3 regions of the Neptunomonas phycophila genome follow, and region 1 is predicted to be linked to each of the others. Evidence: predicted binding sites of a transcription regulator. Region 1 holds the regulator's gene; each other region holds the start of a gene.
What was found. Region 1 encodes PhoB, which activates phosphate uptake and scavenging genes when phosphate is short. Its sites were predicted from a motif close to TGTCATANNNNTGTCANA; they were not measured.
Positions count from the first base shown of each region.

Region 2: a site for PhoB is predicted at 1,707-1,724, ahead of BS617_RS17090 (phosphatase PAP2 family protein). Genes of this name have one in related genera too.
Region 3: a site for PhoB is predicted at 3,503-3,520, ahead of BS617_RS00645 (TIGR00153 family protein). Genes of this name have one in related genera too.

Region 1 is NZ_MRCI01000003.1:198,563-209,274, reverse strand. Features, by position in the region: gene BS617_RS16475 (diguanylate cyclase domain-containing protein) at 1-578, shown strand, start outside; gene BS617_RS16470 (DUF1415 domain-containing protein) at 686-1,264, opposite strand; gene BS617_RS16465 (chorismate--pyruvate lyase family protein) at 1,375-1,938, shown strand; gene ubiA (4-hydroxybenzoate octaprenyltransferase) at 1,954-2,844, shown strand; gene phoB (phosphate regulon transcriptional regulator PhoB) at 2,920-3,615, shown strand; gene phoR (phosphate regulon sensor histidine kinase PhoR) at 3,634-4,953, shown strand; gene cysZ (sulfate transporter CysZ) at 4,964-5,710, opposite strand; gene BS617_RS16440 (hypothetical protein) at 5,732-5,962, opposite strand; gene BS617_RS16435 (NADP-dependent oxidoreductase) at 6,134-7,090, shown strand; gene BS617_RS16430 (DUF8082 domain-containing protein) at 7,156-7,818, opposite strand; gene BS617_RS16425 (GTP-binding protein) at 7,827-8,816, opposite strand; gene BS617_RS16420 (hypothetical protein) at 9,018-9,443, opposite strand; gene BS617_RS16415 (hypothetical protein) at 9,451-9,708, opposite strand; gene BS617_RS16410 (YjaG family protein) at 9,708-10,316, opposite strand; gene BS617_RS16405 (TRAP transporter small permease subunit) at 10,553-10,712, shown strand, end outside.
Region 2 is NZ_MRCI01000005.1:1,362-12,073, reverse strand. Features, by position in the region: gene mutM (bifunctional DNA-formamidopyrimidine glycosylase/DNA-(apurinic or apyrimidinic site) lyase) at 1-687, shown strand, start outside; gene BS617_RS17095 (alpha/beta hydrolase) at 768-1,673, shown strand; gene BS617_RS17090 (phosphatase PAP2 family protein) at 1,774-2,304, shown strand; gene BS617_RS17085 (MJ1255/VC2487 family glycosyltransferase) at 2,318-3,355, shown strand; TPP riboswitch at 3,841-3,935, shown strand; gene thiD (bifunctional hydroxymethylpyrimidine kinase/phosphomethylpyrimidine kinase) at 3,924-4,763, shown strand; gene thiC (phosphomethylpyrimidine synthase ThiC) at 4,789-6,666, shown strand; gene BS617_RS17070 (anti-sigma factor family protein) at 6,697-6,897, opposite strand; gene BS617_RS17065 (sigma-70 family RNA polymerase sigma factor) at 6,894-7,472, opposite strand; gene BS617_RS17060 (methyl-accepting chemotaxis protein) at 7,627-9,198, shown strand; gene BS617_RS17055 (MBL fold metallo-hydrolase) at 9,266-9,907, shown strand; rRNA gene BS617_RS17050 (16S ribosomal RNA) at 10,484-10,712, shown strand, end outside.
Region 3 is NZ_MRCI01000001.1:138,048-148,759, forward strand. Features, by position in the region: gene argA (amino-acid N-acetyltransferase) at 1-183, opposite strand, end outside; gene argE (acetylornithine deacetylase) at 213-1,367, opposite strand; gene BS617_RS00640 (inorganic phosphate transporter) at 1,465-2,730, opposite strand; gene BS617_RS00645 (TIGR00153 family protein) at 2,752-3,432, opposite strand; gene BS617_RS00650 (CYTH domain-containing protein) at 3,576-4,214, shown strand; gene glnE (bifunctional [glutamate--ammonia ligase]-adenylyl-L-tyrosine phosphorylase/[glutamate--ammonia-ligase] adenylyltransferase) at 4,284-7,205, shown strand; gene BS617_RS00660 (branched-chain amino acid aminotransferase) at 7,270-8,265, opposite strand; gene BS617_RS00665 (mitochondrial fission ELM1 family protein) at 8,506-9,417, shown strand; gene BS617_RS00670 (glycosyltransferase) at 9,424-10,467, opposite strand; gene BS617_RS00675 (glycosyltransferase family protein) at 10,568-10,712, opposite strand, start outside.

The DNA of each region.
Region 1 (10,712 bases):
CAGAAGGTATTATCCGCGCACGCGTAGGCATGATGCTCGAATTAAAGCGCTCTCGTGATTTCTTAGAACGTTCGGCTCGTATCGACGGGCTAACGGGGGTAAATAACCGGCGTGAGTTTGAAAAACTATTAGAAATGGAATGGCGACGTGCTAGTCGCAGCAATCTGCCTTTGTCACTTATTATGGTCGATGTGGATCATTTTAAAGCGTTTAATGACCTCTACGGCCATTTAGCGGGCGATAGCGGCTTACGACGTATTGCCGGTGCTATGGAAAATGCGGTCAACCGCTCACATGACTCTGTCTGCCGTTACGGTGGGGAAGAATTTGCTGTTTTATTACCCGAAACAGACAAAGCCGGAGCAGAGCTCGTAGCGCAACGCATTCGTAAACAGGTACAGGCATTGAGCATTAAACACGAGCGCTCTAGTACCGGGCTAGTTGTTACCGTTAGCCAAGGTATTTGTACCTTAACACCCTCAACAACGTACAGCCCACATGAGCTTGTCGAACGCGCCGATAGCGCGCTTTATAACGCAAAGGACACGGCACGCAACTGCATTGTAGTAGCCGCGTAAGCCCGCAAATAGCATCAATGCATTAGCTTTTTATTTCAGAAAACGATTGTCCATTGGAAGCGACTAAAACCTAGGGCTAGCTTCACGCTACAATCGCGTCTTATCAATCAACAGTAGTCCTTAAACGGCGGGAATAGCTCAATCAGCTTATCCCGTCCTAACGCTTCCAAATGTGCAATATTGCGTTCTGGTATAGCTTCGGGATCATCTATGTGTTTGAGCACCTGCTCCATCTGGCCCTCACGAATAATATGAATCATGGGGTATGGGGAACGGTTGGTCCAATGGCTGAGATCATCCTCTGGCGGCCCTGCAAATAAATAACCAGGATGAAAACTAGCCAGCTGAAAAACGCCTTCAAGGTTTGCTTGGGTCAATAGACGTTGGCATTCATCAAGCAACCCTAGGTATTCATAAAAGTCGGCTACTGCATTGGGAAAGATGACTAACGTAGTAGCGATATCACGTTCATTGGCTTGATTAATAACTAACAACTCGTCAACAAACGCTTCACACGCTAAACGGGTGTCTTCGCTTTCAACTACGGCATAACGCAAGGTCTCTTGTCTCACAACCGGCGCTGCAAAAGGGCATAAGTTAAGTCCAACGACCATAGTATTTACCCAACGACGGGTTAACGCTTCAACGCTGGCAGCTGTATTTTTGTGTGCTTTGTCTGTACTCATACCGCGCATGCTAATCGATTATGTGACGCGCCTCCAGCAACAAACGCTCAAGGCTTGGGATAGCCGACGCTTAAGCGTAGAATACCGTCCTCAGATAAAGGACCTGATTTGTGGATATCCGCGCCAAATTACTTCAAACGCCCTATACCGCCTTCCCGGCACCCGTATGGAAGGAACGTATTCGATTATCAGCCATCGATGCCCCCGCCGTATGGCGGCCGTGGCTAATGGACAGAGGGTCTCTGACACAACATTTGGTGAAAGCCAGCCATCAGCAGTTTTCGGTACAATTACTGAGCCTTGCTTGGCAGTATCCAAGCCTTAGTGAAGCACAAGCTTTGGGAATCCCCCTGCGCCACAAAGCACTCATACGCGAGGTGATACTCAAGGGTCAGAACGAGGCCTGGGTTTTTGCTCGCTCAGTGATCCCGGCCAGTACCCTGACAGGCAGAGAACGACAACTACACTTAATTGGCCAACGCTCACTAGGGTCTGTGCTATTCAGTGATCCAACTATGCGGCGCGGCCCCTTACAAACGACTTCAATCCAGGTAGATTCTCATACATTGTGGGCTAGACGCTCTGTCTTTCGTTTATCGAACAAGCCTTTGCTTGTAGCTGAGGTTTTTCTTCCGGCGCTTGAGCAAGTACACTACAGTCCTTCTCGATATTAGTTTAAGGCCTTTGTCATGTCTCATGTCGCACCTCGCCCTGCACTAACCTTACGTGAGCGTTTAGCCATCTATACCCAGCTTACGCGCTTCAATAAGCCTATTGGGAGCTACTTACTACTCTGGCCAACGCTTTGGGCGTTATGGATTGCGGCCGACGGAGTCCCTCCGCTTAGCTTGCTCATTATTTTTATTGCGGGGGTCTTTATAACGCGCTCAGCTGGCTGCGTGATTAATGATTATGCCGACCGGCATATCGACGGACATGTAAAGCGAACAGCTGAACGCCCCTTAGCTCGCGGGCTAATTAGCAGTAAAGAAGCGCTCATGCTGTTTGCTGGGCTGATGCTGCTCGCTTTTGTACTAGTTTTATTCACTAACCACATGACGATTTGGATGTCTTTTGGCGCATTAGCGTTAGCATCGCTTTATCCCTTTATGAAGCGCCATACCCACCTGCCCCAAGTGGTACTTGGCGCGGCTTTTGGGTGGGCTATCCCTATGGCCTTTACTGCCGTTGACGAGACTTTACCATTGGTTGCTTGGCTGATTTTCTTAGCTAAGCTGCTCTGGACCGTTGCTTACGACACCATGTACGCCATGGTAGATCGGGATGATGATATAAAAATCGGCGTAAAATCGACCGCTATCCTATTCGGCAAACAGGACAAGCGGATCATTGGGCTATTACAGATCGCCACTTTGTTAGTTTTACTATTAGTAGGCACATTAGAAAGCATGACGTGGCCTTACTATGTAGGGATCGTTATAGCCGGCGTGTTTTTTGTTTATCAGCAAAATCTTATTAAGGATAGAGATCGCACTCGGTGCTTTAACGCCTTTCTGAATAACCATTACGCCGAGTTAGCGGTCTTTGTTGGGATTGTCGTACACTTTATGACAAATTAGTGGCCAGCTGTAACATTTTTGTCATAATAAAATACTGTAATACTCGCGACTTATTACAAGCGTAGAGGCTTAGACATGTCTACAAGCAAACAAGTGCTAATCGTCGATGATGAGGCGCCCATCCGCGAAATGATCGCGGTTGCACTCGAAATGGCAGGTTATGAGTGTATTGAAGCAGAAAATGCTAACGATGCTCACGCGATCGTGATTGATCGACAACCTGATATGATTTTGTTGGATTGGATGATGCCCAACATCAGCGGCATTGAATTAGCCCGCCGCTTACGCAAAGATGAAACAACTGCCGATATCCCCATTATCATGCTGACGGCCAAAGGCGAAGAAGAAAACAAAGTACAGGGCTTAGAAGCGGGTGTAGATGACTATATCACCAAGCCATTTTCTCCTCGCGAACTGGTAGCTCGATTAAAAGCTGTTTTACGCCGTGCTACGCCTAAAGGCATTGAAGAGCCAGTGACGGTTGAAGGCTTAACGCTTGACCCTATCTCGCACCGTGTAACTGCCGAGGGCAAAGCCATCGATTTAGGGCCGACTGAATTCCGATTATTGCAATTCTTTATGACCCATCAAGATCGTGCCTACTCCCGCGGCCAATTGTTGGATATGGTTTGGGGCGGCAATGTGTATGTTGAGGAACGGACAGTAGATGTTCACATTCGTCGCTTACGCAAAGCGTTAGGCAATGAACATGACCACCTAGTACAAACGGTACGAGGAACTGGGTATCGTTTTTCGACACAAGTAGCCTAAACACGAGTTGTATCCCCTATGCAGAGAGTCCCCCAAGCCGCCGTAGGCAGTTTATTTTTATTTGTCGCTGTATCTGCAACGGTAGGCTTATTCATAGGCTCTGTTAGCTGGGGAATGGTTGCTGGGTTAGGGCTTTGGATTTTTCTACAACTACGCCAAATAGGAAGGCTGCAAACCTGGTTGCATAAATATGATTCTGAGGTTCCCGAAGCCGAGGGTATATGGGGCGACATCTTTGATGACTTAGCACGAATTAAAAAGCGTCACCATAAGCAACGTAGTGATCTAAAAGAGATCATCAAACGCTTTCAACGCTCTTCAGCAGCACTACCCGATGCCGTTGTTATTATTGATAAGCATAATAATTTAGAGTGGTGGAACCGCGCTGCAGAACGCTTATTAGGCTTTAAACATGTGTCTGACCGTGGAATGCCGGTTATGAACTTGTTGCGTGATCCTCGCTTTATACGTTATTACCACAAACGTAAATATGACGACCCTCTGCAGCTACCTAGCCCTGTCCTCAACGACACTACCTTACAGTTCCAAATAAAAGAGTTTGGTGCTAGCGACCGACTGTTAGTAGCCCGTGATATCACTCGTTTGGTGCGTTTGGAACATACCCGACAAGACTTTGTGGCCAACGCTTCTCACGAGCTACGCACGCCATTAACGGTCATTCGAGGTTATCTGGAGACTTTTTTAGACCAGGACCTCCCCAAACCTATGCAGCGTGCTCTGACACAAATGCAGGCCCAATCAAGCCGCATGGAAGGCCTAGTCTCTGATTTATTGTTACTTTCTCGTCTTGAGTCTAGCCAGCATATTAACGATGAAGTCCCTATCAACATTCATCAGATGCTTATCACTATCCACCATGATGCAGAAGTGATCTCACTCGATAAGCAACATCAGGTAACGTTAGATGTCGACACCGAGTTTGATCTGTTGGGTCAGCCACAAGAACTCCATAGTGTATTCTCGAACCTCGTCTTCAACGCTGTGCGGTACACACCAGAAAATGGCTTGATTAGTATTAAATGGTTTGTCGATGAGCAAGGCGGGCATTTTTCGGTTACTGATAATGGTATTGGTATCGACTCCATCCACCTACCACGTTTAACGGAACGGTTTTATCGCGTCGATGAAGGCCGCTCTACCGCCACCGGCGGCACGGGGCTAGGATTAGCCATCGTGAAGCATGCGTTATACCGTCACGGAGCTCAATTAACCATTGAGAGTCAGCTAGGGAAAGGCAGTACTTTTAACTGCCACTTCCCCCCTGACATGCTGTATTCAACTCAATCTCGTATAGCCCAGCAAAAAAGTGCGACCTGAGCGGGTCTATTCACACACCAGCCACCGCTCGTTCGACGTGTTCCTCAACCCAATATAAAGTTGCCCCTATCACAGCGGCAGGCATAACAATCAGGTTTAAAATAGGAATCATAGTGCCAAACTGCACAACGGCACCAAAACTGATAGAGGTGAGACGCCGCTCGGCTAAGAGCTGAGTCATTTTTTTAAAAGTCACCTTATTATTATCCATCGGGTAATCGCAATACTGGATCGACATCATCCATGCCCCAAACAAAAACCATAAAAATGGAGCAATAATGTTTAAAACAGGGATGAAACTAAACACGATGAGCAAGAACAAGCGCGGCAAATAGTACATCATCTTAGCTAACTCACGCCCTAATGCACGTGGGATCATTTTTACAAACTCGCCCCAGCCTTCATCCGTGACTTCGCGCCCTCGACGCAGTTGCTCAATCTTTTCGGATAGAAAACCGTTAAATGGCGCAGCAATAAGATTGGCGACTATCGAAAAGCCATAATACACCACGACAAGCACCAGCAATGCGAAGAGCGGCCAAAGCAACCAATCCAAAAATGAAAGCCACTCAGGCAGATACGAAAGCCAGTAGTCGACCCATACATCAAACTGATCCATCAGCAGCCAAATAGCACCTGTAAACAACAATATGTTAATGATCAGTGGTATTAATACGTATTGCCGGATACCGGGCTCAGGCAGCATGCTAAAGCCTCTAAATAAGTACCCAACCCCTTTAACTGGATTACCCTTCATTTACTCTCCTTAGTTAACCCATTACAGCATCACAAACAATGTTACACGAATCACAACCGCCACTATCATCATGGCTAACCCAATACGGTTAACTTTATTTTCAAGTGGATTAAAAACGATTGTAGGTTGCCAAAATTGCAAAATCGATTTTACATCTTTGGTTCGCCCAGCATACATACCAAGCGATATAAGAAAAACGATCAGACCACCCCAGAATAGAATCGGTTCAAGAACAGCTAAGAAATACATCATGGCTCCTTACATTAAGCACAGATAATAAGATGGCAACACTGTAATGCGCGCCAGCTAGCCTATCAGAATTGATTTGTTGAGGCTGCACAGCTAGGCTCATCTTACATGCCACTTTGGCCGCATACGATCCTTTTATCGTCTGTCATTACGTTAAATAATAAGAGGTTACTCATGAAAGCTATCCGCCTTGACCAGTTCAGCGAAGTCGACACATTTGCGACACATCTCACTGTACAAGAGGTTCCAGAGCCCGCTCTAGAAGCCGGTGAAGTGCTGATCCGAACACTGGCCGCAGGCGTTAACCCTATCGACTACAAAACCTGCAGTGGGGGCGGAGCTTCTGCCTTTATCGGTGACTTGCCCTTCATTCCCGGATGGGAGTTTGCCGGTGAAGTTATCGCATGCGGCAGCGATGTAACCGGGTTTGATTCTGGCGATGCTGTTGTCGGCTTTATTCGCTTTCCTGAACGCGCAGGGTGTTATGCCGAGCGCATAGCGGCACCTGCCGACCAAATAGCCCGTTTACCCAAAGGCGTAGCACCAATCACCGCAGCAGGAGCCGCGTTAGCAGGCTTAACAGCGTGGCAGGCGCTCTTTGATAAGGGTAACTTGCAACCACAACAGCGCGTACTGGTGATGGCCGCTGCAGGCGGTGTAGGTCACCTAGCCGTTCAATTAGCCAAATGGAAAGGCGCGCATGTTGTAGGTACTGCGTCACCGGCTAACCATGACCATTTACTGGCTTTAGGGTGTGATCAGGCCATTGATTACCGTGACGAATCAGCCCTTGAAGCGCAGGCACCGTTCGATCTCATTATTGACGGAGTTGGAGGTAAAACGGGTATTAAAGCCATTGCGTTGCTCGCCGCCACAGGCACATTAATCACGTTACCCTCTGTGACAAAAGATCAGGTCATAGCCGCTGCGGAAAAAGAAGGTAAAAAAGCGCTACCCATTCGAGTTGAACCCAATGGTCAGCAGTTGGCAGAACTACTGGCGCGTATCGAGCAACAAGAACTAACAGTCACGGTTGCCGAAACATATCCGTTGGCCGAAGTAGCACGTGCTTTTACGCAAATAGCAACAGGACATACTCGCGGGAAAGTGGTACTAACACTAGGCAGTTAACCGGCTGTTACGCAGCGGCGCTTACTCACTATAAAAGTAAGCGCCGCTAGTTTATTTGGCAGCGGTTAACGGTTTGCAGAGAACGCTTTAACTGTGGTTACTGATTTTTTCAGAAACGCAGAACGGTCATCTTTATCATCAATTTCACGAGCTAGTTGCTTAAGCAACTCAGCTATAGTTCCCAACCTAACACCATGTTTGGCCCGCCATGCGTCATAAGCATCGTCAAAAACGATACTCACCGCCGGGCCTATATAATCGGCCATCAAATCACGCAATTGGTTCATCAATGCCCTCAGTTGCGCCTCAATTGCAGGGTTATTTTTCACAGCAGGTCGACTAGCCGTTGATGTATCGGGAGCGACGCTAGGCTCTGGTTCTGTTACCGGTGCTATTGCTTCAATAATAGTCGGCATTACGGACCGCACACTGGTGTTAATCAGCGCCATGTTGACTTCTTTTTCTGTCAGCATAATAAGGACCGTTTTATCGTCAACTACATGCCCCATCAACAAGCATTCATCAAGCTCAAAAATAATCTCTTTGTGGTCTGATCCAATGGAATGAATCGCATTGAAGATTTGATGCGCTACACGCGAGGCGCTTCCCATATTGGTATCCAATATCTCGGGAAAGGTGGATGCCAGTATAGAATCAGGTGTCGCGACACAACTGTGTTGAATGCCACCTAATTGCTCTAACTCTTTTAATAATTCGATCATAGACATAGCGATGCTCAACCCCACTGCAACAGATCATCAACCTGCTGTTTCAACGTCCTGATTGAAACACGGTTTGAGGTTTGAACTCCCAATGTTTGATCTCCCTTGAAAAACACGGATACGTTGTCCTCTGTACTGCTTTTCAGCGATACACTTCTTACCTGCCCTAAATCCGAGGCTTCTTCAAAAACAGTAATCACTCCGGAAACGAAGCCTACAAAATCATTCATTTCAGACGATTCAATTGACGACGTAATTACCTCGCCCATGCTGTCCGTCAGTGCGGCACCACGTACCCCTTGGAAATTCATTACATCATCAACAATTGAGTCTTTCACGACGATCTCAGCCCCTTGGTAAGTGTCCACTTCATAGTGCGGCTCTTCCGGTTGAACATCCGTCTCTTCCAGTACTCTATTTTCATCTCGAATAGTCGCGTCTTCCAATAATTGCGACCAACCATCAAACGACATTTTATCGGCCAGCATGCGCTGTACGAGCGGTAATACAGAGCTGCCTTTACGCGCGTCAATAAACTCAACCGTGGCATCAATCCCCAAGGTTTCAAGTGTCGCTTGGTACTCTTCTAATCCAGGCTCGGCCCGCAAATCGGAACGCGTTACCCCAACAATCACAGGTTTACGGGCGATCAGTTCAGCAAACTCTGCCGCGTAATATTTCAAATCCTGCATAGGGTAGTTACGGGTGTTATCTACGAGAAAAATAATACCCGCACAATCGGCGGCTAAGTTATTCGCTAATAAATCCCACATGAAGCGAAATCGCGACTGACCCGGTGTTCCGTACAACAAGATGGACTCGTCTGCACTAAGGTTCATACAAGCATAGTCCATAGCGACCGTTGTTGTGGCTTTTCGTAATCCGGTTAAATCACTTGCCGTCGCCTCTGTTTCTATATTCTGATCATGCTCACTTAACGATCGAATAGCGGATGTTTTACCCGCCCCAACCGGGCCAATAAATAACAGTTTATGGTGTTGCATTAAACTAGGTCCATGCTGACTAACACTCTTATGCGATGTGTTTTTCTTATTCTTATTAATGACCTACAAAAGCCTGTCTTTAGTAGCGGACAGTTAAATGCTTTGCGATAGGTGTATGGAAAATAGCCTATAAAGCAGTATTTTTGAAGTAAATGACGAGCGATTATGCGGAATAATGAACAGAATGTAGTCAGGATATGCTTATTGGCTGCAAAACTGGGAGACTTGACGCATCAACATGCGGCAAGCTTCACCGCGAATATTCCGATCAATGCACTCATACTTAGCCCAATGCTTGTCGTCTTCGCTGGGCACTTCTTGAAACGCGGGCACGCCTTCGCACAAAGCACTATTGGGCGCCGCTACGGCCAAACAATTTTTAAGAAATAATCCTGAGCTCACAGAACAGCCAAACTCTTGGCAACCATCAAAATCAGCAAGGGTACGAGTTAGACACGCATTTTGATCATTCTTTTCGCCAAATAAGCGTCCTGCTTGTTGGCTCTGCTCTCTCTCTAACGAACGCTGCTCGTTAAAGTTAGCCACTATCTCCGCTTGGTTGCTCCACAAGTAGCCCGCGAGTACTGCGACAACCACGAGAAACCCTACAAATAGCTTTGCAAACATGGGGATATTAGCCTCGTTTATACAAACCAACAACGCAACAGCACAGACCTACAACGGCTAACAGCATTCCGCCATTTACCTGCAAAGGATGCCGCATCATAAAAGGAATAAAGGGATGAGTTTGAGAGTCATCACATAGCTGACGCAGGTAATCAAAGGAGCCTCCTTGCGCACGACAACTATCGACGAGGCTATATTCATAAATATACCCCCCCATTAGCAGCACACAAGGCACAATTAAAAGCAACAACCCCAACTTAAGCATTAATGGTCATCATCACTGATTCCAATGTTACTAAAGCCTTGATTACGGGCAAGTTCACGTAAGTCTGAAACAAAAGCTTTGGTCATGGTTTTAGTCGACATCAGACGCTCAATGACTTCTTCGTGGAACTCATCTTCCTGAACCATAAGGTCATGATTAGAAATCAGCCGGATTATTTGCTCATCCGACATTTGATCATCGCCCTCACTCAGTTCGATAAACATAGCCACGCATTCACGCGATACATTACCCACCGCAATGGCTTCATCGACATCGGCTTCTAAGATACAAACCAACGTTGAATAAAGTGACACAACCGCATCTAACGCTGGAGAGGCACCATACATCTCGTACTCATCTAAGTCGGGCATATTAGCCTCAACTTTGTCGAGCTGTACTTCAAAATTCATTTTAGCCCCACCTGGGACCAAGGACTGCCATACACCATCCAGAATGGTTTCTAGCTGAGTGGTATTACCAAACTCAACTAATTTGCTAAACAGAATGAAATTGGGAAATTGTCGTTCAGTTAGCGCTGCGCAATAAGCCGCTAGTTTACTATGATCCAGAGAGCGAAGTTGTGGCTCAACAGGCAGTCTATCAGTCATATACAGGTCTCGGCGTTAGAAGGTGACGTGTCTATTGTAAGGGTTTTAGCGGAATTTGCAGCCAAAACACTCAGTAAAGCCGGTGGAATTACGGATAAATCTCATGATTTTTTACTGTTATACTACTTATATTCGTTAAAACGAGTATGTTTCGCCGATAACGCGCAAGATCGCGCTTAAAAGCAGAGCCCGAATAACAACCTCAAAACACGTAACTTGCTAGTAAGAGAAAAATAATGCAAAGCAACCGCTTAAGTCAGCTCGTGAAGCTGCTTGACGGCCTCAGCGAGTGGACAGGACGAGTCATTTCTTGGCTTACCCTACTGATGGTCGTCGTGACGTTTATAATTGTTGTCATGCGCTATGCGTTGGACATGGGTAATATCGCCCTGCAAG
Region 2 (10,712 bases), on a different contig from region 1:
CAGTCGCTTATAGGTCTTGCGGTTAATAACGTGAGCCGGCGAGGCAAGTATCTTTTTTTAGAGACAGAGCGCGGAGCTATTGTTATTCATTTGGGAATGTCTGGTAGTTTGCGAGTACTCACTCATTATGTAGAGCCTGGTAAGCATGATCACATCGATATCGGTTTGGCTTCGGGGGCGTGCTTGCGCTTAACGGATCCTCGCCGATTTGGTTCAGTTTTGTGGCAGCCAGTGGGAGAGGAACTATCGTTGATCTCTTCGCTGGGTCCAGAGCCGCTGACAGACGCGTTTAATGCTGATTATCTGATCAATCGTAGCCAAGGGCGCAGTGTGGCGATTAAGCAGTTGGTGATGAACAGTCATGTGGTTGTCGGTGTCGGTAATATTTACGCAAATGAGGCGTTGTTTATGGCGGGTATTGATCCAAGGAAGCCGGCCGGTAAAGTATCTAAGCCTAAGCTGACTCGTTTGGTTGCGGCAATCAAGAAAATATTGTCCGCCGCAATTGAGCAAGGAGGGACGACTCTGAGGGATTTTGTTGATAGCGACGGTAAGCCTGGATACTTTGCTCAATCGTTATCAGTGTATGGTAGAGCCGGTGAGCCTTGCTTAGTTTGTGGCAAAGAACTAACGGAAGTTCGCATGGGGCAGCGCAGTACGGTGTTTTGCTCTCGTTGCCAGCGTTGATGTATCCAAAAAATGCATCTTGGCTGCTTGGGTTGATACAGGTAGATATCTTGATTATGGCGTAAAAGGAGACTGTTAGAGTGTTTGTAGACTACTTTTCATTATTCACGCCAACAGTTGAAGCGGATATAGGGTTGCGTGATCGTTTGCGAGCAAAGATGGGGCTTGAGCCTTCTTTGGAGCGCCGAGAAACTTTTAAGTTAGGTGAAATTCACTACGAGCATTATCCTTCTTTTGCTGAGTCTAAATCACCGCTGGTGGTTTTTTTGCCTGGCATAGGGACATATTCTGAATACTACGCGCCGCTGCTGGATAAGCTGAGTAGGCGAGGATTTGACGTTGTTAGTATGGATTATCCCGGTCACGGGTATTCAGGCGGTGTTAGGGGGTTGTACACCCTTGACGATATTGCTGACGGCGTTAGTGAAGTAATCGAGTATCTGGCGGGTTCAAAGACTCGCCCTGTTTATCTATTTGGGTATTCTATCGGCTCGTTATTAGCGATGGCCGTTGCCGAGAAGGATGCGCGAATATCTGGCGTTATTTGCCAAACGTTATTGATGCCGGAAGTAGCTCCCGACCTCATGCATAGTCTGGGTTGGCAATGGATTGGTATGAGTAGCCCGTTTTTCCCACTGGCTCGAGTGCCGTTAAAGTCGATATTGGATTATGATGCCCTTATTGCTTCTCATCCTGCCGCCGATGAAATGGGGGCTGATCCGCTTGTTGTTTTCGATTACCCGCTTAAAACTTTGAACTCGATATTTAGTTGGCGTTCCGCTAGATCAGATAGTAAGCGGCAGCTTGCAGGATTGCTAATACAGGGCGAAAAGGATGAGGTGTTGTCACTTGAATATGCACACAGGGTGATCGAGCAACAATCTCATGCTTTTACATTAGCGGTTGTGTCAGGTGGGCATATGCAACCATGGGAAAATCCCGATGGGCTAGTCAATCTTGTCTCTGAGTGGATCGCTCAACAATAAGTCTCAATGGTTGTCACATAAAAGTCAGTATTTTGTCATCGGTCTGTCATCTAGTTGACCCACCATACCTAAAATTGCATGGGCTAACTGGGGGTTAAAGATGCTTACCATCCAGAAAATAACAGACTTTGACACACTGACATTTAACTGGCTTCAGACGCGCCGTTTAACGTATTCACATTTGGCGCTGATTAGTCGGGCTATTTCCCGGTTAGGTGATGGCCTCTTATATGTCGTTATTGGGGTAGCTTTTGCTGTGTTCGATGCCGAGCATGGTCAGGCATTTTTGGTGGCGGGGCTGTTGGCTTTTTTAGTGGAGCTCCCGGTTTACTGGTTGCTAAAAAACACCATCAAACGTCCAAGGCCCAGCTCACTTAAGGGGTTTGAGGCGGTTATTGTTCCGTCGGATACCTTTAGCTTCCCCTCCGGGCATTCAGCCGCCGCCTTTTTGTTTGCTACGCTTTTAGCCGTTTTTTATCCAGCTCTTGCAGGCGTTGGTTATGTGTTGGCTGGGATGATAGGTTTTTCTCGTGTAATGCTGGGTGTCCACTATCCAACGGATATCGCCGCTGGCGCTGCGTTAGGTATCTGTTGCGCTGAGTTGGCTATGCTTATTGGATTTGCTTTATGAGGCGAGTGTAGTCATGAAGGTGCTATATGGGGTGCAAGCGACAGGTAATGGTCATATAACACGCGCACGGGTCATGGCACCCGCGCTCAAGCAGGCCGGCGTTGATGTTGATTACTTATTCAGTGGTCGCCCTGCTGACGAACTGTTTGATATGGAGTTGTTCGGCGACTACCAAACGCGTCGCGGTTTAACCTTTTATATGGGAGAGGGCGCAAAAGTTAAGTCGTGGGATACCCTCACAAGGAATAGTTTAAGCACGCTGATCCGTGATATTAAGTCGCTGGATGTCCAGAGTTATGATCTTATTCTCTCTGACTTTGAGCCGGTGACCGCTTGGGCGGCGAAACTGCGCGGTAAAAAGTCTATTGGTATCGCACATCAGTATGCTTTTATGCACAAGTTGCCCGATGGCTGGCGCTCGTTGATGTTGCGTTTAGGCGTTCAGATATTTGCTCCTGTTACGATACCCGTAGGGGTGCATTGGGATCATTTTAACCGAACAATTGTTCCGCCTCTAATTAGCCCGCCCCAATATTCAAGGACAGTTGATGAAGGGCTGGTTCTGGTTTATCTCCCATTTGAAACAGATGAAACATTGATCGATTGGTTTGCTTCGTTTACTGATTATCGCTTTCACGTATATAGTAAGCGTTCTTTTGCGCATTCAATCAATAATGTTCACTTTAAACCTCTTAGTCGTGCAGGGTTTGAGCAAGATTTAGCGGCTTGTTCTGGGGTGTTTTCAAATTGTGGCTTTGGCTTAGCTAGCGAAACAATGCAGTATGGTAAAAAGTTTTTAACTAAGCCTATGCAAGGTCAGTCGGAACAGCGCTCAAATGCCATTCTTTTAGATCGGCTTCAATTGGCTACAGTAATGGATGATTTCCAACCTCGTGATTTTCAGCATTGGCTGGAACAGCCGCAACCTGAACCTCAACTATTTCAAGATGTAGCGGGCGGGTTGGCTAAATGGATAGCGGGCGATTGCTCTGAGCCAGCCTCTGATGTTGTGCGATCTATTTGGGGCTTGTCGACAGGCGTCCCTGCATGAGCTTTAAGACACTTCTTTGATACAGTTCTCTGATCGTTGCCGCTTCAAACCTATTTGCTTTGGTGTGCTGTCGCGAGTAGGCGCATACTATTGCTATCGTTAAATAGTCATCATTTTTAGATGATAAGTTGTAAAGCGTTTTGTATTAAAGAAGAGTAGGTAGCTCAGTGTATAACGAGGTGGGAAGTGGTGAGAACTTCGCAAATCCGTATGCAAAGTTCTCTTTTTGGCTTCCTTTTTCCTTGCGGTGCTAATTATTGCTAATTAGTTGATTCCATTCGGACAATCCTTGTGTCCATTCCGCTTGTCGAGGCCTTCCTTACATTCGTTCCATGAACAGGAGATCCACGGTTGTTATTATGTCTGAGTGAGAATTTTTGGATATAGGAAAAAGTCCTATTTTTCATACCGAATTCTTGAGTGATCATTCAATCGCTTGTTGTTCGGCAAATATAGACATAAAAAAGCGGACAACGTACACTTAATTTATCTTGTCGGGGTGCCTTATGTTGAGGCTGAGATGATACCCGCTGAACCTGATCCAGTTTGCACTGGCGTAGGAATCGAGATGAAATCATTTGCAATCCCAAATGTGCTGACCATCGCAGGCTCTGATAGCGGAGGTGGTGCAGGCATACAAGCTGACTTAAAAGCTTTCTCTGCGCTCGGTGTTTACGGAGCGTCAGTCATCACAGCGGTCACGGCGCAAAATACGCACACCGTTTCAGCAATTCACCCTATTCCTAATGATGTAATCGCCGCTCAAATCGATGCTGTGCTAACGGATATTGCTATTCATGCGATCAAGGTAGGTATGTTGGGCTCCGTTGATATCATAGAGACAGTGGCACAGGCGCTGAGCCGTTATCCTACTATTCCCCTAGTCGTTGACCCTGTCATGATATCTAAAAGTGGGAGCGCGCTATTACCTATGAATGCGGTAGCGGCGCTCAAACAGCAGATCTTACCTCGCGCTTATCTTATTACGCCTAATTTACCCGAAGCTGCGGCTTTAGTTGGCCTTGATGAGCCCACCACTATTGATGGGATGTATGCGCTATTGCCGAAACTGCATGAGTTAGGGGCCAAGCATGTATTGCTAAAAGGTGGTCACTTGGAGGGAGATAATGATGCGGTTGATCTTCTCTCGGATGGCAAGCATGTACAGGCTTATCGCGCCAAACGGATTAATACACAAAATACACACGGTACAGGTTGTACGCTCTCATCAGCAATTACTGCGCTGCTTGCTAAGCACTTAAGTTTAGACGCGGCTGTCTCACAGGCCAAAGTATATTTATCGGAATCTATAGCTGCTGCAGATCAGTTAGATGTAGGTAGTGGACATGGGCCTTTACACCATTTTGCGACGCTCTGGAATTCGATTTCTGACGTCAGAGAATATTAATAAACAGAATAATGACAGGATAGTTATGACAAATAATCGCCAGTTGAGCCAAAGTGCACAGGTTGATAATGCCTCTGTGCAGCCATTTCCTAAATCGCGCAAGGTGTATATCGAAGGTAGCCGTTCCGATATTCGAGTGCCCATGCGTGAGATTTCTTTAGATATAACACCCACAGCCTTTGGTGGTGAACCGAACGAGCCCCTGTATGTTTATGATACCTCTGGGCCGTACACTGACCCAGAGGCAGAAATTGATATCCGCAAGGGCTTAGCGCCCTTGCGAGAAAGCTGGATAGATGAGCGACAAGATACTGTTCTGCTTGATGGCTTGACGTCTGTTTATGGTCAAACCCGTGCAGCAGATTTACGTTTGGATGAATTAAGGTTTGAGCTGACTCGAAAGCCTCGCCGAGCTAAAGAAGGGTGCAACGTTACGCAATTGCATTATGCGCGTAAAGGTATCATAACGCCGGAAATGGAATTCATTGCCATCCGTGAAAACATGAAGTTGGCTAAGAATAAAGTGGAGGGGCAAAGCGTTGCTCAACAGCATCCAGGCTTTAGTTTTGGTGCTAATTTGCCTGATGAAATTACGCCTGAATTTGTCCGCAAAGAGGTTGCCGAAGGCCGGGCGATTATTCCGTTAAATATCAACCACCCAGAATGTGAACCAATGATTATTGGTCGTAACTTCTTAGTGAAGATTAACGGTAATATTGGTAACTCCGCATTATCGTCATCTATTGAACAAGAAGTAGAAAAGATGACGTGGGGAACCCGTTGGGGTGCGGATACCATCATGGACTTATCCACAGGTAAAAATATCCATGAAACGAGGGAGTGGATATTACGTAATGCGCCTGTCCCTATAGGGACTGTACCTATCTACCAAGCGCTAGAGAAAGTGAATGGCGTTGCTGAAGATCTAAATTGGGAAGTGTTTCGCGACACGTTAATTGAGCAAGCCGAACAAGGTGTGGACTACTTTACTATCCACGCGGGTGTTTTGTTGCGTTACGTGCCTATGACGGCAAAGCGAATGACCGGGATTGTCTCGCGTGGTGGATCAATCATGGCTAAGTGGTGCTTAGCTCACCATGAAGAAAATTTCTTATACACGCACTTCGAAGATATCTGCGAAATATGTAAAGCTTACGATGTGTCCTTTTCATTAGGTGATGGTCTGCGTCCTGGGTCTGTGTATGATGCAAATGATGAAGCGCAATTTGCTGAGCTAGAGACGTTGGGTGAGCTGACCAAAATAGCTTGGAAGCACGATGTCCAAGTCATGATCGAAGGTCCTGGGCATGTGCCGATGCATATGATCAAAGAAAATATGGACAAGCAGCTAACCGAATGCCACGAAGCTCCTTTTTACACGTTAGGGCCTCTAACGACTGATATTGCTCCGGGATATGACCATATTACATCGGGGATAGGAGCAGCAATGATCGGTTGGTATGGCTGCGCTATGTTGTGTTACGTTACGCCTAAAGAGCACTTGGGGCTTCCTAATAAAGATGATGTTAAAACGGGCATTATCACTTATAAAATCGCGGCTCATGCAGCGGATTTAGCAAAAGGGCACCCTGGAGCGCAGATACGTGATAATGCGATGTCGAAAGCACGCTTCGAATTCCGCTGGGAAGATCAATTTAATATCGGTCTTGACCCTGATACTGCCAAAGCCTACCACGATGAGACTTTGCCTAAAGAATCTGCGAAGGTTGCACATTTCTGCTCGATGTGTGGACCAAAATTTTGTTCTATGAAAATATCACAAGAGGTTCGCGAGTTGGATGCGTCGCAGGTAGCGGCTATTAACGCGAAAGCAGAGCAGGGGATGCAAGAAAAGTCGGCGGAATTTAAAAGTACGGGTGCAGAGCTTTACCATAAGGTGTAGTGAATAGTTGGTGCTCGACAGCGACAAGGGTTACTCCTTGTCGCGACCCTTTAAATGAATGTCAGTAATTCGCTGGCTGCATAAGTCATGAATTGTCGTTAATTGATCGTTACACAGATTACAATTACCGCACATAAATAAGTGCATTCGTAAACTCATCTTCTCTAAAAGTGTTAATTGTGTGTCTAATTGCTTAGACATAAGATAAGTCGCTTGGACGCATGACTTCATACGCTTTCTCCTGTTTTAAGAAACCAGCCGCGCTCCAAACAGCTTCTTAGTTTTAAACGAGCCCTGTGCAAAATTGTCCAGCAGTTTTGCTCAGAAATGCCCAAACTATCGCAAATCTCTTCTGTTTCCATTTCCATTAGCTCGCGCAAAGCGAAAACTCTAGCGGTGCTACTGGGTAAATGTAGTAGGCAAAAATCAAAAACTTCCCAAAAATGTGTACGTAAATGCAGCTCCTCGGGGTTATGCCACTGTTGTGGAGTATCGTCGGCATTCCAGTGAGCTTTTTTATTAAAAAAGGAGTCAATATCGACATCGTTTTCATCAGAAACAAAGCGCTCTTGTTCGCGTTTTTTATGGCGAATATAGTCAATTAGCTTATATTTCAAAATGCTATAAACCCATGTTTCAAAAGCGGCTTTGCCTTCGTATTTTTCAATGCTCTCGATGGCCGCGATAATCGAGTCTTGAACGAGATCTTCTGCGTAATTCCGATCAGGGATTTGAAGCATCGTAAAGGTTACAAGCTTGGGGCGTAGTTCCGCCAGTTGTTGAGTGTAATCGCTAATCGAGGCCATGCATCTCTACTTTAAATGATTGTCTGAGCATTTTTGGGTCAGTATGAGTAATACGAACTATTATAGTCTAAGACAATATTAAAGATATTAGTTCGCACGCCGTTACAACAGACGTTATTCAGTTTTGGTTCACATTCAATTGACAGGGATTTTTATGCCATCAGTCACCCTTACTGGGAGCGAAGTTACCTTTGCCGCCACGGATCAACTTATTTCCACCACCGATATTCAAGGGCGTATCACTTATGCTAATGATGAGTTTGTAAAGATCAGTGGATACTCACACGATGAGCTGCTCGGAAGTCCTCACCGTATTGTGCGTCATCCCTTCATGCCTAAAGCAGCGTTCGAAAACATGTGGGCGATGCTTAAGCAGAACAAATCGTGGCGGGGCTTGGTTGTTAATAAATGTAAAAATGGTAATTACTATTGGGTTGATGCTTACGTTACTCCTGTGTATCAAAATGGAGAAAAAGTAGGCTATCAATCAGTTAGAGCGTTGCCGTCTGCTGCTCAAAAGCAAGACGCTATAAAAATGTATAACGCCCTCAATAATGGAAACAACCCTATTAAGCAATCAGTCATAAGCTCGACTCTATTCACAACTGGACTGTTTGTGTTGCTCTCTTTAGTTTTGCTAGGAGCTTTGTTTGTAAAAGGAGAATGGTTGTTGGGATTGCTGTTGGCCTTTCTTCAGGGGGGCGGTCTTGCAGGGCTATATCTTGGATATATAAAGCCTTTGAATGTGTTGGCTAACAAAGCAAAAGGCATATCGTCTAACGAAGTGATGCAGAAACTTTTTACCGGCAGGTTAGATAATATCGGGGCGGTTGAGTACGGTTTGCAGATGCAGATGGCAAGTACCAAAACCGTGCTAGGAAGATTGGGGGATTTTTGCGGAGAAATTGATCGGGTGGTAACTGCATCTGAGTCAATATCAATTGATTCGAAGCAAGGCGCTAATCGACAAAGTGAGGAGACAGATATGGTAGCAGTCTCTGTCGAGGAGCTAGCCGCTTCGGCTTTAGAAATATCCCAGAGCATGACGGCTACATCAGATGCTGTTCAGCAGGCTAACAATGAAGCTCTGGACGGGCGTAAACATCTAGAAGATATAATAGAAGCGATAAGCAGCATTTCCCAGCAAATGGAGCTGGCCGAGAAAGAAGCTCAAAACTTAAAGCAGCATACCGTAGAGATTGAGCATGTTATTGGGGTGATAACCGAAATTGCAGAGCAAACAAACTTGCTTGCGCTCAATGCGGCTATAGAGGCAGCGCGAGCGGGTGAGTATGGTCGGGGGTTTGCTGTAGTGGCTGATGAAGTAAGGACGTTGGCTACCCGAACAAAAGACTCCACTTCGGAAGTACGTACGACGGTAGAAAACATAGTTTCTTCTGTCGGGATGGTAGTAAGTAAGCTAGATCAAACTAAAGGTGTGGTTGAAAAAAGTCGTAGCGTGTCAGGATCTGTAGGGCAAGTGTTTAGTTCCGTCACTAAAAGTATGGACGGTATATCAGGTCAAACCGTCAGCGTGGCCAGTGCAGCTGGCCAGCAAACTTCGGTTATTGAGGAAATACAAAAGAACGTAGAGTCGTTGCGCCAGCTCTCCCTGCATAATGCTGATTTGGGTGCTAAAAGCGAGTCGGCATCAAAAGAATTGCGAGCAGTAGAGAATCAGCTCTTATCTATGGTGAAGGCATTTAAAACTGAAGCTAACGATTGACGGTGGGTGATGGCAGTATTAATGAGCTCCTAGTATATAATAGCCTCAAGTTACTAGGAGCTTATGTATGAAATATCGAATCATTACTGTTACGCCCTTTCAACAAAATTGCACGTTATGGTGGTGTGAGTCTACCAAAAAAGCGGCAGTGGTTGACCCCGGTGGAGATATCGAAAAGATACTGCTGGCAATAGAAGAAGAGGGAGTGGTCCTAGAAAAAATTCTGCTGACCCATGGGCATATAGATCATGTAGGTGGAACAGGCGCATTAAAAGAGCAGCTAGGTCTGCCTATTGAAGGGCCGCACTACGATGACCTTTATTGGATTGAAGGGCTAAAGAAACAAAGTTCAATGTTCGGTTTTCCTGCAGTTCAAAGCTTTACGCCAGATCGGTGGCTAACAGATGGTGAAGTGGTTCAAGTGGGGGAAGAGCAATTATCGGTTTTACATTGTCCTGGCCACACGCCAGGGCATGTTGTGTTTTATCATCAGGCCTCTCAAGTAGCCCAGGTTGGCGATGTGATCTTTAATGGTTCAATCGGGCGCACAGACTTCCCTGGCGGGGATCATCCTACGCTTATCTCTTCAATAAAAGATAAGCTTTTTAGTTTAAGTGACGAAGTGGTTTTTATACCTGGGCATGGGCCAGTATCGACTTTGGGGTATGAGAAGAAAAATAACCCTTTTGTGTCGGATCACCGCGGCTAGCAGCTTGTGGAATTGCGGTGCAGAGGTTCTATGTGGGTCAGGTCTCTCTATTAATTTAAAAAAAATGAATAAAATTACGACTTGGCTGTTGACTCTAAATGGGGTGTCTGTAGAATGCGCACTCCTTGCTTAGGACGGCAGCGAAAGCGGCTTTGAACAGAGTAAGGCGGTGTTATTTAAGTGGTTGAATAAATTGATCTTTTAGGTGGTTTTGTTCATTAAATAACGACGAGTTGTTAGCGTGTTTTGCTCAGCTTTGTTTTTGAAAATACTCGAAAATAAAATGCAAAATAAACGTTGACAACGACACGGGGTTCGGTAAAATACGCGCCTCACTGAACGAGACAGCGCAACGCGAAAGCGGGCAGCGAGTCGGATGCAAATCAAACGTTCAGCGCTCTTTAACAAATTGGTCAGATAATTCGTGTGGGCGCTTGCTGGGATGAAGCTACAAAAGCTTTATCAGGTAAGCAACCAAGTGAATTCATGTAAACATACGTTTTATGAAGTAATGAAGTTAGCGAACCTGAGTCAGATTTAGATTGTTGAAGCTTCGGCAAAGACGATCGAAAAATTAAACTGAAGAGTTTGATCATGGCTCAGATTGAACGCTGGCGGCAGGCCTAACACATGCAAGTCGAGCGGTAACAGATCTAGCTTGCTAGATGCTGACGAGCGGCGGACGGGTGAGTAACGCGTAGGAATCTACCGAGTAGTGGGGGATAGCCCAGAGAAATTTGGATTAATACCGCATACGCCCTACGGGGGAAAGGAGGGGATCTTCGGACCTTTCGCTATTTGATGA
Region 3 (10,712 bases), on a different contig from region 1:
AATGACGAGTCGAATTCCCAAGCTGGTCATCAAGGCGATGTCATGAATGATGTTATCGAAGTTAGGGTCGATAATCGCTTCGCCACCTAGCATTAGCACAAATGTTTTACCGCGATGTGCGTTAATGTAAGGCGATGAATGACGGAACCAATTTACATAGTCAGTGGCGGTTGGGTCAGACAACGAGGTTTCCTCTTAAAAAATTCAGTCCGCTATTGTAAACAGTAGCGCTTAATCATGTGGCTCAGTATATCAACGGTTGGACGGATTTGGTCCAGCGCTATGAACTCGTCTGGTTGATGGGCTTGGTCAATACTACCGGGGCCCATCACAATCGTTTCCATGCCTAACGATTGTAGAAAAGGCGCCTCTGTTGCGAAGGCGACAGCGTCGGCTGTATAGCCGGTAAGCTTTTCGGCCATTTGAACTAGCTCAGCGTTGGCAGCCGTTTCAAATGATGGAATGCCATTAAAGATGGGTGCGCAGTCGATAATAACATCGTATTGGGCCTCTAAAGGTTTTACGCGTTTATAAATGCCTTCGCGTAGCACCGACATATCCATTCCAGGAAGCGGGCGCAAATCATACTCTAGTTCGCATTGTCCACAAATCCGGTTGGGGTTGTCGCCTCCGTGAATGCAACCTAAATTGAGTGTGGGCACATCAACACGAAACGCGCTGTTACGATAATTGCTTTGCATTTCTTGACGAAAACTCATGAGCTCGCCCAATACTTTATGCATGGCATCGAGTGCGTTAGCCCCTAATGATGGATCGGATGAATGCCCAGAACGTCCGGTGATTTTGATGCCTTCCATCATGATGCCTTTGTGCATGCGAATAGGGCGCAAGCTGGTGGGTTCGCCAATAACTGCATAACGAGCCTTGGGTTTGCCAGCATCGGCTAAGGCCTGGGCGCCTGACATGGAGCTCTCCTCGTCGGCAGTCGCTAGAATGATTAAAGGCGACTTAAAAGGATGGTCTACAAACTGCTTGGCGGCCTCTATGGCGAGTGCGAAAAAGCCCTTCATATCACAGCTGCCCAATCCATATAGGCGTTGGTCTTTCTCTGTGAGTGTGAACGGATTGCTTTTCCATTTCTCTTCATTGAAAGGGACTGTGTCTGTATGGCCAGATAAAACTAGACCGCCGGGGCCTTGGCCAAGTGTGGCAATAAGATTGTATTTGCCTGCATAGCCGGGAACCGGCATCACCTCAATCTCAAAACCGATTGCTGATAACCAGGTGGCTAGTAGATCAATAACGGGGCGGTTGCTCATGTCCAACTCTTGTGCTGTACAACTAACAGAAGGGGTGGCTATGAGCTGCGTCAGCATGTCGATCAGACTTGGAATAGATTTAGACATAATAAAAAGCCTGCACAAGTTTTTCTCTATTGTGCAGGCTTTCGGGAAGCGGGTCGAGCCTTCTTAGTGGGCGTGTTTCAGTGTATTAGCACAAAGCTTAAGTGAACATACCCTTAAACATGAAGAAGAACATGATCGCTAATAGTGCGCCTGCAGGTAGGGTAACTACCCAGGACACAAAGATGGTGCCGACAACGCGTAAGTTGAGTGCCGCTAAGCCGCGAGCAAGACCGACGCCGAGTACGGCTCCTACAAGCGTGTGCGTGGTAGAAATTGGCAACCCCGTACCAGATGCAACGACAACCGTTGTGGCTGCAGCCAAGGTGGCAGCAAAACCGCGACTTGGGGTAAGTTCGGTAATATTATTACCTACGGTAGCAATGACTTTATGACCGTACATGATGAGGCCAGCTACGATACCAGCGCCACCTAAGAGCAGTATCCAAGCAGGCATTGCTGTTTTTTGCGCTACTTCACCACCAGAGCTTATAACGCCTACGACGGCCGCTAAAGGGCCTACGGCGTTAGCTACATCGTTAGAGCCGTGAGCAAAGGCCATGGCGCAGGCTGTGAACATCATTAGAACACCAAATACCTTCTCGACGCTCGCGAAATGATAGTCCTTATCTGCTGTAGGGTCTGCTTTGATTTTCTTTAGCATCATGATACCAATGAACATGGTAATAGCAGCCACACCTATCGAGATGAACGCGCTGTTTGCAAAGCTGATATCAAGGCCGATGTGCTTTAGCCCTTTGGTGAATGTCACCATTGAGATAATAAAGCCTACTAAAAAGATATAAACGGGCACGTACTTTTTAGAATTTTCGAATGGTTTATCCGTATCTAAAATCAGCTTTTGCACACTCCTAAACAAGAAGAAAGCAATAATGCCTGCGGTGACGGGCGAGACGACCCAGCTAGCGACGATTTTAGAGACTTTGTCCCAATGGACAGCATCAACTGAGATGCCGACGGCAGCAAAGCCTACAATGGCACCGACGATAGAGTGGGTGGTTGAAACTGGCCACCCATAATGTGTAGCGATGAGTAACCATAAGCCTGCAGCGAGCAGTGCCGAGAGCATACCAAAAACGAGAAGTTCAGGATTGCCGGATAAAATTCCGGGGTCAATAATACCTTTGCGAATAGTGGCGGTTACGGCGCCACCGGCTAAATAAGCCCCTGCAAACTCGAAAAGAATAGCGATCATAATCGCTTGTTTCATTGTCAGCGCTTTGGAACCAACTGACGTACCCATAGCGTTAGCAACGTCGTTTGCGCCGACACCCCACGCCATGAAAAAACCAAACACACATGCAAGTATGACGATGATATCGCCGTATTGCGCAATAATGCTCATGATAATGCCTTTTTGTTGAGATTAGCGTGCTAGCAGAAGTTGTAAACGGCTGCCGACTTGTTGGGCGCGATCAGCTAAGTCACCTATGCCACTAATGACCTGATAGAGGAAAATAGCATCGATGGGGTGTAAGTCGCGTTCAATAGCAAAGAGTTGAGAGCGAATCGTGCGTTCAAACTCATCATTTTTGTGCTCAAGTTGATCGAGTTCGATTAGCATTTTTTCTACGACCTCTACTTCGCGGCCGCGAAATCCTGCGCTGACGAGTTCGTCCAGTTCGGATAATGCAGTGACGGCTTGTCCAGATGTTGCTAAGGCAGATTGAACAAACTCAAGCATAATGGGCTGTATGACTTCAGGGACTGGCATTTCGCGGCCTAACATTATCCCTGCAATGTCTTTGGCGCGGTTGGCGATTTTGTCCTGCATACGCAGCAATTCCAAGAGATCGGTACGTGGTACCGGAAGGAAAATGCTATTAGGTAGGTGTTGACGAACATCCTTTTTCAATCGATCAGCTTCGCCTTCTAAAACCGCAATCTTATGTTGGGTTGTTCGGGCAGTTTCCCAGTCGTTTGCTATAACAGCATTAAAGAAGGGGATTAGCTGTTCTGCACAGGCCTGTGCCTTTACGATGTGCTCTTGCATCGGTTTGAACGGTGAACGTGCAAACATTTGCATAATCGGATTGTTAGTAATCATAACCAAAACCTGTTTAGGATTGAGTTTTCGCGCAAGTATAAGGGTGAGATACCTGTATTTGTAGTAAAAATATCATCTAATTGTAACTAAATGTTAAAAAAGATCAGGTAATAGAGATTAACATTGCATGGGGAATGAATAGAGTGGCAAATGAAACGGAAGTGAAGCTGACTTTTCCTGCCGATAAGCTAGAACAAGTTTTAGCGCTTAAGGTACTGCAAGGTGCCGATTTTAAAGGTAAAAATCACCTAGTAAATCGGTATTACGATACGCCCGAGCTTGCTCTCACGCAGCATAAAGTGGCTCTGCGTATCCGAGAGCAAGGTGAGGATATTATTCAAACGGTTAAAACGCGTGGGCACAGCATGAATGGCTTGCATCAGAGAGGTGAATGGGAGTGGTTGCTTGACAAGCCGGATCTAGATTTAACCTTGCTCGCGCAAGCTCAATGGCCGGATGCATTACCTGTAGAAAAACTTAAAGGTCAACTGTTACCTATTTTCGCCACTAATTTTGATCGGCTTGTGTGGTGGGTTACTGTAAACGACACGCAGATAGAAGTTGCGCTCGATCAAGGTGATGTGAGTTATCAGTGCGCGCGCGATGGTGAGTTATTAAAAGATGCTATTTGCGAGTTAGAATTAGAGCTAAAGTCAGGAGCGGTAGAAGACTTGCTGATGCTTAAAGACCAGTTGCAAGCTGAACTTGGGTGCTTGGTCACCAGTGATATTAGTAAAGCAGAACGAGGTTATCGCCTTTTTCATCAGGCGAACCGGTGTTGATTAGATGTTGTTTTAGCTCCCCATCATGATAAGTGTCTGATTATTTATACCGTTTAAAAAGAGAAAACTATGACGCCTAATTTATCCGCGCTACCCAGTGATCTTATTCCATTAGCTGAGAAGCAGTGGGACCGGTTATCCCCATTGTTGGAATCAGTAAAGCCGCACTGGCCGGCGAGTCGCTACAATGAGTTACTGACCGTTTCGATTGGTAGTGATTTTGTGGTTGACCAATTGGCTCGTCATCCTGAATGGGGCGCTTCATTATGCAATGCCGAACAGTTGGATCAAAATCAGTCATTAAACGGATATAAAACGCTTGTTCAGGAGGCGCTAAAGCAGGTTACAGACGAGCCTTCTTTACTATCTGTTTTGCGTCTTCTTAGGCAGCAATCCATGGTGCGTCTGATTTGGCGCGATTTAACGCGAAGAGCCACCATGCAGCAGACCGTGTTGGAGTTAAGCTGGATGGCTGATGCACTCATTGATGGTGCGCTTGAAGTGCTTTATCAGCAAGCTTGCGATCGTTGGGGTACACCCATGCATGTCTGTGAAACTACCGGAGAAAAACAGCAGCAACGCATGGTCGTGTTGGGCATGGGGAAACTCGGAGCACATGAACTCAATCTATCATCGGATATTGATCTGATTTTTACATTCCCTGAGAAAGGTGAAACAGAGGGAGCTAAGCGTACCTTAGAAAACCAAGAATTTTTCATTCGTCTAGGGCAAAAGTTAATCCATGCTTTAGACACCATGAATGGCGAAGGTTTTGTGTTTCGTGTGGATATGCGCCTCCGACCTTTTGGTTCAGCAAGCCCGCTCGCATTAAGTTTTGCAGCAATGGAACACTACTATCAAGATCAAGGGCGTGAATGGGAACGCTATGCCATGATTAAAGCGCGAGTGGTCGCGGGTGACAAAGAGCAGGGCGCTCAATTGATGGCAATGCTAAAGCCGTTTGTTTACCGCAAGTACCTGGACTATGGCGCTTTCGAGTCATTACGCGAAATGAAAGAGATGATTAATCGCGAAGTGCGACGCAAAGGGATGGAGCTTAATGTTAAATTAGGCCCAGGTGGGATTCGCGAAGTTGAGTTTATAGCCCAAGCATTCCAGTTGATCAGGGGCGGGCGCGATAGTCGTTTGCAGCAACGTGAGTTATTGACAATTTTACCCTTATTGCCCGAATTATCGGATGTGACTCCAGAAGCTGTAGAGGAGCTAATTGCCGCCTATATCTTTTTACGTAATATCGAGCACGCCATCCAAGCCATAGCCGATAAACAGACTCAAGAACTGCCCACTGATGATCTCGGCAAAGCACGCTTGGCATTTAGTATGGGGTTTGATTCATGGCAGCAATGCAGTGAGCAGCTTAAGTATCACCGAGAAATTGTTAGGGCTCATTTTGAGGAAGTGATTGCTCCCTCTTCAACAGAGTCCGCCGATCAGGAGCAACAGGAAGAAGGTAATTGGTTGGCATTGTGGAATGGGCATCTTGATGAGGCTGAGTCGTTAGCGTTTATTAGCGATAAATACAGTGATGACCCAGAAGCCGCGCTGAAACTGATTAGTGAACTACGTGATTCGCGCACTGTACAAGTGTTGCAGCCAGGTGGCGTTGAAAGGCTTAAACGTGTTTTACCTGTGCTACTAGAAGAAGTTAGTCAGGTCGAGAATCCGACACAAACTTTAAATCGGATAATGATGCTCATTCATGCAATCCTCAGGCGTTCTGCTTATCTGGTGCTATTGCATGAAAACCCAGCGGCTTTACAGCAACTGGTGAAACTGTGCTCTAGCAGTGCGTGGTTTGCTGACCAGTTAGCGAAAAAGCCAGTTTTGCTAGATGAACTCATTGATCCACGTACTCTTTATGCGCCAACTGATAAAGCCGCGTTAGCCAACGAGTTGCGTCAGCAGCTATTACGCATACCTGAGGATGATATCGAGCAATTAATGGAAGCGTTACGCTATTTCAAAAGTGCACATCTTTTACGCGTAGCGGCGGCCGACATTACCGGCGTTTTGCCGCTGATGAAAGTCAGTGATTATCTGACTTGGCTTGCAGAAGTTATTATAAGTAGTGTGTTAGATATAGCGTGGCGGTTAATGCTAGAAAAACATGGCCGTCCGATGAAAACGGCTGGCGTACCTGCGGACCCTGACTTTATTGTGCTGGGCTACGGCAAACTGGGTGGTATCGAGTTATCTTATGGCTCAGATTTGGATTTGGTGTTCATTCATGATTGTGAAACCGATCTTATGACGGATGGTGCGAAGCCGATTGCTAATGCTGTTTTCTTCACGCGCTTAGGTCAGCGAATGATACATATCCTCAATACGTTTACGGCCGGAGGGCAGTTATACGAGGTGGATATGCGGCTGCGACCTTCGGGAAATTCAGGCTTGCTGGTTAGTTCTTTAAAAGCTTTTGGAGAGTATCAGAATAACAGCGCTTGGACGTGGGAACACCAAGCGCTAGTTCGTGCTCGTGTTATTGCCGGCGCTTCTGGGTTGAGTGGCGATTTTAACAACTTGCGCCAAACAATTTTAGCGAAGCCGCGTGATCTCGAGGTATTGCAAAAAGAAGTGGCCGATATGCGCCAAAAAATGCGTACGCATTTGGGCTCCTCTTCCCAAGATGTTGAAGACGGCTTGTTTAATCTAAAGCAAGATGAGGGGGGAATCGTTGATATTGAGTTTTTGGTTCAGTATCTCGTGTTAGCACACGCAGATAAACACCCTGCTTTGTGCACGTATTCCGATAATATTCGGATTTTAGAAGTTTTACAGGCAGAAGGTTTGCTACCAGAAGACGACGCGGTTACTTTGCAGGAAGCCTATAAACGTTATCGTGCTGTAGGGCATCGATTGGCCTTGCAAGAGCGCTCTAAGGCAATGAATGATGTTGAAATGACCGAGTTGAGAGCCGCTGTGACTCACATATGGAAACGTTTTATAAAAGTGGATGAGCCACAAAGTTGAGAAGGGGCTAATAAGAGGAGGGGCATAGGTTTGTGCTTGGCCCCTCCTGCTGAATACTCCCTACTTAAACTTCAGTAAGCCAGCCATATTTATCTTCGCTGTTGCCCCATTGAATATCATTCAGTGCTTTGCGCAGTTTTAGCGTGGTTTCGCCTATGCCGCCGTTCCCGATGCTGATTTCTTTTCCGTGATGGATAAATGTTCCCACCGGTGTTAGAACGGCAGCTGTGCCAGAAAGCGCCGCTTCGCAATTAGGTTTAGCGGCACGTTCTAATAGCTCATCAACGGTGATGTCACGCTCAGAAATGCGCATGCCCATATCGCGAGCTATAGTTAAGACCGAATCGCGGGTAACACCGTGTAAGAAACTTTCATCAAGCGCTTTAGTAATAATTTCATCACCATCGATCAATAAAAAGTTTGCTGCTCCTGTTTCTTGAACGTCGCCATTAGGGCAAAACAAGATTTGATCGGCTTGCACTTCAGCGCGTGCTTTCATTATTGGCAGTAAGGCGCTGGCATAGTTGCCACCACTTTTAATCATGCCCATATGTGTTGCGCAGCGCATTCCATCGTCTTCGATGAGTACACGTAAAGCCGCTACTCCGCCCGCAAAATAATCCCCTACAGGTGAAACGAGGATATACTGACAAGAGGTCAGAGAAGGCGCTGCTGCTTTACCGATAGCCGCTTCAGTACCAATGTGAGTTGGTCGGATGTACAAGGAGCCAGGCGCTTCAGGAACATCAGCCGCAAAGCGACGAACCGTGTCTATGATCATTTCGCGTGTTGCGTTTTTATCAATAGGAGGGAGCGCTAGCAAATGGCTACTTTGCTCAAAACGGTCTAAATTTTTGTCCATGCGGAAAATTTTGACAGAACCGTCAGCATGACGAAACGCCTTGAGGCCTTCAAAGCAGGTGCTTGAGTAGTGTAAGACGTGCGCGCCGGGGTGGAGTTGTAGGCTGTCGCTCGCGACGAGTTCAGGAGTGCTCCAGCTAGAACCGTCAAACCAAGAAATTGCCATTTCAGGCATAAAAACTGTACCGAACGCAGCCATGCGAACTCCTAATAAGTAAAGTAGTAAAAATAATGTAGAGAGCCGTTATTACACAGTCGTGAGCGAAACTGATAAGACTAAGCTTGTTAAAGCAGAGGGCCCAAGAGGTTAAATTGTAATCACCCTATTCAGAAAATGGAATTGTTTGCTGCGGCTAGGATGGAATAATCTGTTTCTTTTTTTGGTGCGTCAGTGATCTGGAGTATCATAAAGAGAAATATTGAAAAGTGGTTAAGTGTGGTGTCAGATATTCTTATCATCAGTGATGGCAAGCCGGGTCATGTGAATCAAAGCAAGGGGCTGGCTGAGGCGCTAGTGAGACGTAACCCAGCACTGGCGGTTGAAGTTCGACCACCCTTATCTGTATTTAACGCGCTGAGCCTACTTATAAAAAGTATGTTTTTTGGGGGGGCATCGCCTTCCATGAAGCCTACTGCTCTTGTGTTGGCCGCTGGACACAAAACACACTGGACAGCGTTAGCGCTAGGGCGCTTTTTTAAGGCCAAAACAGTGGTGCTTATGAAACCTTCCTTGCCAATAAGCTGGTTTGATCAGTGCGTTATCCCTGAGCATGATTTATTGGATGTCGACCAATTGCCGGCCAACGTAATTCAGACGCGAGGTGCGCTCAATCGCGTGGTTGCTCAGCCAAAGCAACATGGGACAGGTCTGATTCTTTTAGGTGGGCCTTCCAAGCATTATGAATGGCACGATCAGCAAGTGCTTGATCAGATCTCAAGTGTGTTAACTGGTTTTCCAGATACTCAATGGACATTGGCGACGTCGCGGCGCACGCCTGACTCGCTAGTAAAAGCCCTGAGTGGCCTTGATAGCGTATTTACGTTGGTTTTGGCTGAGGATACGAGTAGTGATTGGCTGCCGAATACAATCGCTATCACTGAGACGTGTTGGGTAACTGAAGATAGTATCTCGATGACCTATGAAGCATTGACAGCCGGCTGCGTGGTTAACTTAATCAACCTATTGCCAGCGGAGAAAAGCCGAGTTGTTAAAGGTATTGAGCGTCTCAAAACGGATGAGCTTGTTGGTTCTTTGAGCAAGCCGGCGTCGAGCCAGAACCCTATAGCGTTAGCTGAGGCTGACCGTAGCGCTGAAATTATCTTAGGCTACGGTTGGTTAGGTAAACAGTGATAGTCTCTAGCGAGTAATTTTCTGATAAAAATCAATATACTGCTCTACTATGCGCTTTTTAGAGTAATGTTCTGCATACACGCGTGATGCACCATGAATCAGTTCGTTTCGTAAATCATCACTACCTAACACCTCATTAATAGCATCCGCTAACGCTTTGCTGTCGTCAATTGGCGTGATGAGTCCGCTTTCGCCATGAGTGATAGCCTCGCCCGGGCCTTGAGAGTTAGTCGCTACTATGGGGCATTGATGCGCCCATGATTCCATTACAATCGATCCCAGACCTTCATGGCGCGAAGGGCATACGAACAGGTCTGCGGTTTTCATTAGCGTGGTGACATCATCGCGCCATCCTAAAAACCGAACGCGCTGATCCAACCCTAATTGTGAACAAAGAGCTTTTAGATTGGCTTCTTCAGGCCCTGCGCCAGCTAACCATAGGGTAGCTGATGGTATGCGCTCTAAGCTATGAAGTAATGTGTCGAAGCCTTTGTTGGTATGGAGCCTACCCGCTGCCAGAATGAGTGGCTGCTCCGCTGGAGTGTTAAAACTGTCCCGTGGGATAGCGGTAACGGGAGTCTCATCAGCAAAGTTGGGGATATGTACAATTTTCTCTTTAGGGAAGCCGCCATCAATCATGTGTTGGCAAATGCCTTTGCTAATACCAACCCAGTAGTCAGAGTGTTTATAGTATTTGAGATTGTAATAATGGCCTAGGCGGTTTACTAAAATGTATTTGCTCGAGTTAGGGGTGGAACCGCTGGCACGACTCATCCATGTCATGACTATTTCTGGTTCAAAAGCGTTGAGAGCTTTCTTGAAACGGTAGGCTCCTAACAGGTCTAGCTTGCCACCAAAGGAGAACCCCTGGGCGTCTACGCCGTTGCCTCTTAAGGCATCTAAGCGGTGCTGGTGGTTACGTATAAATGCTTTTTCTTGTAGCTCTGGTTGCTCATTTAAACCGCTGACTAAGCGCACAAAAAAGTTTTCGGCGCCGCCATTAGCTGCACCCGCGAGTACTTGAGCTACTTTGATTGGATTCGAGGCCATGTTGATTACATCTCGTTTTTTACTGTTATATGACGAACGTTAGCCATCACGGAAAGTTAGACGTGTTGCTCGAGTTGCGCCCCTTACAAAGATAGGCGCATTACCTCATTGAGCCGTCTAAGTGGATGTCCCGCGCCCATACGTAATCATGACTAAATGCGGTTTGAGTGGCGGCTTCAACAATATATTGTGCATATAATTTTGAGTTCATTTCTTGATGGAAGAACGTGCGAGCTCGGCTTGCC